2 regions of the Intestinimonas sp. MSJ-38 genome follow, and region 2 is predicted to be linked to the other one. Evidence: a T-box and tRNA genes for the amino acid it is inferred to sense, from the RefSeq annotation. Region 2 holds a T-box; the other holds one or more tRNA genes.
What was found. The T-box of region 2 lies ahead of tyrS (tyrosine--tRNA ligase). A T-box ahead of a tRNA ligase gene usually reads a tRNA of that ligase, here a tRNA-Tyr.
Positions count from the first base shown of each region.

Region 1 (4,412 bases), on a different contig from region 2:
GTGCTGGCCGCCGGGGCCTGGGCCGGAGGACTGTGGCAACCATTGGCTGGAGGGCTTCATTGGCTGTGTGCCTTTTTGCTGGCGGCCTTGGGCTCGTGTAAGATCTGCGACAGCCTGCTGAAAAGCTGGGTGCGCAAATGGGGCGGAAGAGGAGAAATGCGGTTTCGTTTGTGGAGCTTTCGGTGTATCTTATGCCTGTATGCCGATCCCTCCCGGGCCGATGCCGACGGCTCCCGCAGCCTTTCCCCCAGGGAAGGTCTTTTGCTGGGAGCTGCCCTGTCTCTGGATGGGGCCGCCGCCGGAGTGGGAGCCGGTCTGGGAGGCATGGACCCACGCCTGCTGTTTCTTTTTTCCCTGCTGGCCACTTTGACACTGCTGGGCCTGGGGCATTTTCTGGGCCGGCGGATGGGGAAGCGGGGAGAGCGGGAAGTGGGCTGGTGCAGCGGCCTGCTCCTTTTGCTCCTGGCCTTTTTTCGCTTGATGGGATAGGAAAGGGGATTGATTTTCTCTTTTGAAAAAGGTATGATGCAAAAGGAAAAATACAGGGAAGAGACAGAGGAGAACAAGATGAAAACAGACGGCATTCTTTTTGATCTGGACGGCACTTTGTGGGACGCAGTGGAGGGGATTCTGGCGGCCTGGAATCAGGTGATCGCAGCCCATTCCGATCTGCGGGGGCCTTTGGAGTATTCGGAGCTTCAGGGCTATATGGGCCTGCCCATGGACGAAATCGCCCGGCGGATGTTCCCCATGTGCCTGGAAACAGAGCAGCAGCGGCTGCTGGAAGAATGCTGCCAGGAGGAGCATGAGGTGCTGGAAAAGCGGGGCGGAAAGCTCTATCCCCAGGTGGAGGAGACCTTGCAGGCCCTCAGCCGCAAGTTCCCCTTGTTTATCGTCAGCAACTGCGAGGATGGGTATATCCAGTGCTTCTTCCGGTCCATGGGCCTGGAAAAGTATTTCAAGGACATTGAGTGCTTTGGGGCCACCGGCCTTTCCAAAGGGGAGAACAACAAGCTCATCATCCGCCGCAATGGTCTGAAACAGCCGGTGTATGTGGGAGATACCCAGGGGGATTCCCAGGCGGCCCGGCAGGCAGACATTCCTTTTGTGTTTGCCCGCTATGGCTTTGGAGATACCGAAGACTACGATACCGCCATCGATCATTTTGCCCAGCTTGTGGAGCTGATGGAGGAAATATAATTAAACAGACTGTCGAAAAACCTATATAACGAAAAGGGTCGTCCGCCCTACCCCTATCAATCCGCAAAAAGCCACGACCTGTGCGTGGCTTTTTGCACTTCTCAAGGGCGGGGCGCCCCGCTGGTCCGGTGGCCGGACGGCCATACTTTCTTTGCCTTTCTGCATCGGACCTGCCCAGCGCGGGAGCGCAGTATGGGAGCGGAGGCACTCCGCCAGCCCCTTGCAAAAACTCGAAAAAGTGGCCTAAGCCACTTTTTCGACACGCTCAAAGAAGGGGCCCGCTTTAGAGAGCGGGCCCCTTCTTTATGGGTTGGATTTCGGAAAGGCACTCTTTTGCCATTTTTTCATCCAAAGGGCATATTGGGGCAGGCCCCGGAGGAATGCACACGCCGGGTCTTCTTCCACCCCGTTTACCATCATGCGCAGCATCATCTGCTGGCCCTTGCTGGCTCCGTCTTTTTCCGGCAAGTGACAGTAGAGAGGGGAATCGGAAAAGGGAGCCGGGCGGTGAATGCTCTGGAAGATCTCCTCCAGCAGAGCCAGGGTCTGAGGGCCGTCCTGACGGAGAAGAGCCAGCTGGAAGGAAAGAGAAAGACGGGAAGCAGCAGGAAGGTGGAGAGCCTCCGCAGTACCTTGGGAAGCGGCGGCAAAGGCTTCGGCCCGATCCAGGTCCTTTTCTTCTGCGGCCAGATCCATCAGGTGGCTCAGCACTTCCAGGACGCCATTTCCCCGGGTGAAGAGTTCCTGCTCCAGCAGCGTCCATGCGGCTGCAATGTTTCCCTCTTTTCGGGCTAAAGAGACCTGGAGAAGCTGTTTGTTTTTGTGGGATTGAGGAAGCTGCTCCAGCAAAGGTCTGGCTTCTTCCAGTTGATTTTGGGCAATGTAGCGGCCGGCTAGAAGAGCGCAGGCCCATTGGCTGATCTGGGGATCATGGCTGTTTGCAGCTCGCTGATAAAGCTGCAAAACTTCCTGGCGGAAGGGTTCGGCTTCTTCTTCCTTTGGAGGAAAAAGACTTAGAATCCCCTCCAGCAATGGAGCCATGGTGTAGGTCAGAAGATCACAGGAGGGAAATTCCTGCATCTTTTCCCGGGCCAGCTGGAAAGCAGCGGCACAGCCTTGCTCCTGGGCCACTATGGTGACTTGTTCTGAAAAGCGTCCGATCTCTTCCGGGGTCAGGTCATCCTGGAAGGAAAGCAAGGTGTTCAGATCCACGCCCAGAGCCCGGGCCAGGGCGGGAAGCAAGGTGATATCGGGATAATTCAGCCCTTTTTCCCATTTGTTCACCGCCGGAGAAGAGACCCCCAGAAGCTGGGCCAGGGCTTCCTGGGTCAATCCCTGGCAGTGCCGGCGGGTGCGGATGATTTCGTTGATTTTCATGAAGCTCCCTCCTTTGCCTCCATCATAACAGAGGGGCAGCGGAGACGCAACGGAGGGGTACGACAGAAAAAGGGCAAAAAATTAACCCCTGGTTAAGGGGCGAGAAAATTAAAAATGCCCAGACGCTATTGCATCCGGGCATTGGTGGGAGAGGACGGATTCGAACCATCGAAGCGAAACGCAACAGATTTACAGTCTGCCCCCTTTGGCCACTCGGGAACTCTCCCATATGAAATTGGAGCTGGTGGACGGATTCGAACCCCCGACCTGCTGATTACAAATCAGCTGCTCTACCAGCTGAGCTACACCAGCTTGTTTGCCACCACATCTGGCGCGAGATATAATATACCACAGCTTTTCCCCTTTGGCAAGGGGTTTTTACAAAAAAGTTTGAGAAAATTTTTCGACCCCTATTCTTGGTCAGGGGCCATTTTCTCCAGAGACTCGGACACATTGTGGAGCACCGACAGAAGAGCGGGGGCCAGATTGGGATATTCCTGGCTGAGCCCGTCGATGGAAAGGTCGGGGAACTCCAGCGGCTCCCGGCTGTCCTGGTTGGAGGAGGCCAGAGCACGCAGGCGGTATTCACGCATTTTCATTTCGGCGTCGCACAGATCGGAAAACAGATGGGCGGCTACCGGGAACATGGTGTCGGAATATTTCCCCGAGATCATATATACATAGCGATAGGCCTTGTAGATGGCGGCGGACAGATAAGCCGACACATCGCCGATCAGGCCTTTGTGGCCCACTTTGCCCAGAATGTCCAGCAGAATGCCGGAGGAGTTGACCAGCAGCTTCTTTTGGAGCATGGCAGAAACACTGCCCCGCAGCACATTGCCCTTTTCCTCCGAAAGGTCCCCCAGCTCTTCCACCGAGATGGCGGCCCCTTCCCGGGACATGGTGCGGCCCAGCAAGTAATCGCAGGAAACGCCGTAGAAGTCGGCGGCCCGGACCACAAAGCTCAGTCCCGGCTCCCGTACGCCGTTTTCATAATGAGACAGCAACGCCTGGGAAATACCCAGTGCCTCGGCTGCCTTTTTTTGGCTGAGTTTTTTCTCCTGCCGCAAAAGCGACAGCGTCCGGGGGAAATCGGTAACCATGTGGCCTCTAACCTCACGAATGAATTTGTAGAATGTGTAAAGAAGTAAAGATACTTGCTTATAGTATAATCCGATGAATACCCTTTGTAAAGGTGCATTTTGTCACAACTATGGGTAAAAAAGAGAAAAATCCAAAAGTGGGGCGAAAAAACACCCCTGGGACACAAATATTTTTCCCCTCGCCGTTGCGCAACCGGCGGGGATGTGTTAAATTATAGAGAGGAAACAAACAATTTGCCCCCATGGAACAAAGAACAAAGGAGATAGAGAACAATGGCCAATGTGATCATCGAAACCTCTGCAAGACATCTGCATCTGAGCCGCAAGGATCTGGACACCCTCTTTGGCGCCGGCTATCAGCTGACCCCCAAAAAGGACCTGAGCCAGCCCGGTCAGTTTGCCTGCAACGAAAAAGTCAAGGTGGAAGGACCCAAGGGTTCCCTGAACATGAGCATCCTGGGGCCGGAAAGAAGCGCTTCCCAGGTGGAAGTTTCCTTCACCGACGCCCGTGCTCTGGGCATCCAGGTTCCCGTCCGTGAAAGCGGCGACATCGAAGGCTCCCCCAGCGTCAAGCTGGTCGGCCCTGCCGGTGAAGTCACCATTCCCTGCGGCGTCATCGCTGCCAAGCGCCACATCCACATGACTCCCGCCGACGCTGAGAAGCTGGGCCTGAAGGACAAGGATGTGGTCAGCGTCAAGACCTCCGGCGAGCGTTCCGTCGTCTTTAACGAG
Region 1 covers NZ_JAHLPO010000014.1:30,847-35,258, reverse strand. Annotated here, with positions in the region: gene KQI26_RS09850 (manganese efflux pump) at 1-489, shown strand, start outside; gene KQI26_RS09845 (HAD family hydrolase) at 568-1,200, shown strand; gene KQI26_RS09840 (helix-turn-helix domain-containing protein) at 1,504-2,577, opposite strand; tRNA gene KQI26_RS09835 (tRNA-Tyr) at 2,720-2,804, opposite strand; tRNA gene KQI26_RS09830 (tRNA-Thr) at 2,814-2,889, opposite strand; gene KQI26_RS09825 (helix-turn-helix domain-containing protein) at 2,988-3,680, opposite strand; gene pduL (phosphate propanoyltransferase) at 3,954-4,412, shown strand, end outside.
Region 1: it encodes a tRNA-Tyr, which carries the amino acid that the T-box ahead of tyrS (tyrosine--tRNA ligase) is inferred to sense. The anticodon was not compared.

Region 2 (4,412 bases):
CCGGCAGCTGCGTCGGATCATCCGAATCCAAGCGCTGATCCTTTCGTTGATGGGCATTCCCATCGGTCTGGTGCTGGGCTGGCTTCTGGGAGGGGTTCTCACCCCGCTGGTGGCGGCCCGCCTCAACGGAGTCACTGAAATGGTATCGGTCAGCCCGGTTCTTTTTGCAGCATCGGCCGCCTTTGCTTTGGTGACCGTTTTCATCTCTTGCAGGCGCCCGGGAAAGGTGGCGGGAAGGGTCTCGCCGGTGGAAGCGGTGCGTTATACCGAAGGAAAAGTTTCCCGCAGTAAGGAGAAAAAAGAAGATGGGAAGGTATCCCTGTTGTCCATGGCCTGGGCCAATCTGGGGCGCAATCGGGGAAAAACCGCTGTGACCATGCTTTCTTTGGCTTTGGCGGTGGTGCTTCTCACCATGACGGTCACCTTTGCCGGAAGCTTTGATATGGAAAAATTCATTTCCGGATTTACTGCCAGTGATTTCATTGTGGCGGACGGGGGAAAATTCCAATCCACGGATAGCTTCAGTGAGGAAACGGCCGTGCCGGAAGAGGTGATCGATGTCATTGATGCCCAGGGAGGCATTACAGAGAGCGGCAGAATCTATGGCAAAGTGACCCCCGTTGAGGAATTTGTCACCGAAGATTATTACCGTTCGGTTCAGAGCCAGTGGAACTCTCAGGAGCAGATCGATTCCATGATCGGTTATATGGAGCGAACCCCGGAGGGGCTTTTGGCAGACAGGGCCCAGCTTTATGGCATGGAGTCTTTTGCTCTGGACCATTTGACTGTGCTGGAAGGCGATCTTTCCGCTCTCAGTCAGCCGGATAGTTACGCCATGGCCGCAGTCTATCCGGAAGACGACTATGGGAAAGCAGAGGAGAACAGCCACTGGGCCAAGCTGGGAGACAAAGTGACTTTGCGGTATGTGGAGCGATATGAGTATTATGATCCCATTACCGGCCAGGTCTACGAGAAGTTAGAGGATGTTCCCAACGAGGTAAATTGCATTGCGCGGGCAGTAGAATACCGGGATGTGGAATATACGGTGACCGCCTTGGTGACCGTTCCCAATGCGTTCAGCTATCGCTATTTTGGCGCAGATGAGTTTGTTCTGGGAGCAGATGCCTTTGTCCGTGATACCGGTACCCGCTGTGTGATGTACTATGCTTTCGATACGACGAAAAAGTCCAATGCATCCATGGAGAGTTTTCTTCAGGATTACACGGAAAACCAAAATCCTCAGTTGGATTATGAGAGCAAAAGCACCTATGCCGGGGAATTTGAAAATGTGCGCCGGATGTTTTTGATCCTGGGCGGGGCCTTGAGTTTTGTGGTGGGGCTGGTGGGTGTATTGAACTTCTTCAATGCCATTCTCACTGGGATTGCAGCTCGCCGGCGGGAGCTGGCGGTGCTCCAGTCCATCGGCATGACCACCCGGCAAATGCAGATCTTGCTGTCTTTGGAAGGACTGCTGTATACGCTGGGGGCCGCCGTTTTGGCAACGGTGCTGGTGCTCATTGCTGTGCCCTTCTTGAGCAGAACCTTAAACCATATGCTGTGGTTTTTCACCTATCGTTTTACGGTTTGGCCTATTTTGATGATTTTGCCGCTGTTTGCGGTGATGGGTGCGGCGATTCCTCTGTTCAGTGGCCGGGCGGCCCGGCGCCGTTCCGTGGTGGACCGTCTGCGGCAGGAATAAAAGTCAACAAGCCTTTGGGAGTCTGTCTTGGGCAGGCTCTCAAAGGCTGTTTTTTCCATTTGTACAATTCTGCTCATTGGTGTAAAATAAAGATGCTGCGCCAGCTTTCCGAGCTTTCGGTGGGGTTTTTATCCCAGGCGGAGCGAGGTCTGGCGGCCATCAGCCTCAATTAGAATATTTATATGTTATCGAAGGGGTGCTCCATGCTTGGATCGATGAACAGGAATATACCCTGTATCCCGGCGACAGCATGTGGATTTCTTCCAACTGTAAGCATAAATGGCAGAACAACACTTCCCAGATGGTGAAGATCTTTTCCGTGGGCATCCGGCTGGAGCATCCGCCGGAACAGGCCGATGGTTGACAAACGGGGAAAAACAGGATAAAATAAGCTCTATCAAATGCGATGATCGGAAAAAGTAGCAGGAGCGCTTGGCTGCAGAGAGGCCGTGGTTGGTGGAAACGGCTGCAAGGATCTTGTGAAATACCTCCGTGAGCGGGACCCCAAAACCCACGAAGGGGAGTAGGCGGTCACAGGTGCGCCTGTTACAGCGCAGGAGTGTGTTTGCACTCGTGGAGGCGTCTTTCCGCAAGGGGGACGCAAATAGAGGTGGTACCGCGGATTTTTCGCCCTCTGCTTATTTTTGGCAGAGGGCGTTTTTGCGTTCCTGCCCCCATAGGAGGAATGAATCAATGACAGTGTATGAGGAACTGAAAGCCCGAGGCCTTGTGGCCCAGGTGACAAACGAAGAAGAGATCTCCAAGATGATCAACGAAGGCAAAGCGGTGTTTTACATCGGCTTTGACTGCACAGCCGACAGCCTGACCGCCGGTCATTTCATGGCCCTGACCCTGATGAAGCGGCTGCAGATGGCGGGCAACCGGCCCATCGCCCTCATCGGCGGCGGCACTACCATGATCGGCGACCCCTCCGGCCGCACCGATATGCGGAAGATGCTCACCAAGGAAGACATCGATTACAACGCCCAGTGCTTCAAGCGCCAGATGGAGAAATTCATCGAGTTCGGCGAAGGCAAGGCCAAGATGCTCAACAACGCCGATTGGCTGCTGAAACTGAATTATGTGGAGCTTCTGCGGGAAGTGGGCGCCTGCTTCTCGGTGAACAATATGCTGCGGGCCAAGTGCTATGAGCAGCGGATGGAAAAGGGTCTGTCCTTCCTGGAATTCAACTACATGATCATGCAGTCTTATGACTTCTATCATCTGTTCCAGCACGAGGGCTGCAATATGCAGTTTGGTGGCGACGACCAGTGGAGCAATATGCTGGGCGGCACCGAGCTGATCCGCAAAAAGCTGGGCAAGGATGCCCACGCCATGACCATCACTCTGCTCACCGACTCCCAGGGCAACAAGATGGGCAAGACCGCTGGCAACGCCGTGTGGCTGGACCCCAACAAGACATCGCCCTACGAGTTCTACCAGTACTGGCGGAATGTGGAGGATGCCGATGTGCTCAAGTGCATCCGGATGCTCACCTTCCTGCCCCTGGAGCAGATCCAGGAGATGGACAGCTGGGAAGGCGCACAGCTGAACCAGGCCAAGGAGATTCTGGCCTTCGAACTGACCCGGATGGTTCATGGGGAAGAGGAAGCCCAGAAGGCCCAGGAAGCCTCCCGTGGTCTCTTTGCCGGCGGGGGCGACACCAGCAACATGCCTTCTACCACACTGACATCTGCCGATTTGCAGGGTGGCGCCATCGGCCTGCTGGATCTGATGGTCAAGTGCGGCCTGACGCCTTCCAAGGGCGAGGCCCGGCGTCTGATCACCCAGGGCGGCGTGCTGGTGAAAGGGGTAAAGGTCACCGATCCCACCGTGCGTTTTACCGCCCAGGATCTTGCTCAGGAGTTTATCATCAAAAAGGGCAAAAAGGTCTTCCATCTGGTGCAGATGGGAGAATAACAGACAAAAAAAGAAGCCCCAAAAGGGCTTCTTTTTTTATGCGTTCAGCAGATGAACATGGCATCGCCAAAGCTGAAGAACCGGTATTTTTCCTCCACGGCCTGGCGATAGGCATTGAGAATGTTTTCCCGACCGGCCAGAGCGGAAACCAGCATCACCAGAGTGCTCTCCGGCAGATGGAAATTGGTGATGAGGGCGTCCAGCCCTTTGAAGGTATAGCCGGGATAGATGAAAATATCGGTGTTGCCTTCCCCGGGGTGCGTTACATGGTTTTCATCGGTGACGGTTTCCAGAGTACGGCAGGAAGTGGTGCCCACGGCGATGACCCGGTGTCCCGATTGCCGGGCCTGGTTGATGATTTCCGCCGACTGGGGGGTGATGAAATACTGTTCCGAATGCATCACATGGTCGGTGATCTCCTCTTCTTTCACCGGGCGGAAGGTGCCCAGGCCCACATGGAGAGTGACGGGGGCAAAGACCACGCCTTTTTCCCGGATGCGCTCCATCAGCTCCGGGGTGAAGTGGAGCCCGGCCGTGGGAGCGGCAGCGGAACCAGGTTCCCGGCAATAGACCGTCTGATACCGGTCCGGGTCGGAAAGGTGCTCTTTGATGTAGTGGGGCAGGGGCATTTCTCCCAGTTCCTCCAGAATTTCCAGGAAGATGCCTTCATAGCGGAAGGAGATGATCCGGTTGCCCGTTTCCAGCACTTTGTCGATGGTGGCGGTGAGCCGGCCGTCGCCAAAGGTGATGTTGGCCCCTTCTTTCAGCCGGCGGCCGGGATAGACGATGCACT
Region 2 covers NZ_JAHLPO010000026.1:9,362-13,773, reverse strand. Annotated here, with positions in the region: gene KQI26_RS12830 (ABC transporter permease) at 1-1,699, shown strand, start outside; gene KQI26_RS12825 (cupin domain-containing protein) at 1,830-2,063, shown strand; T-box leader at 2,097-2,337, shown strand; gene tyrS (tyrosine--tRNA ligase) at 2,393-3,619, shown strand; gene queA (tRNA preQ1(34) S-adenosylmethionine ribosyltransferase-isomerase QueA) at 3,664-4,412, opposite strand, start outside.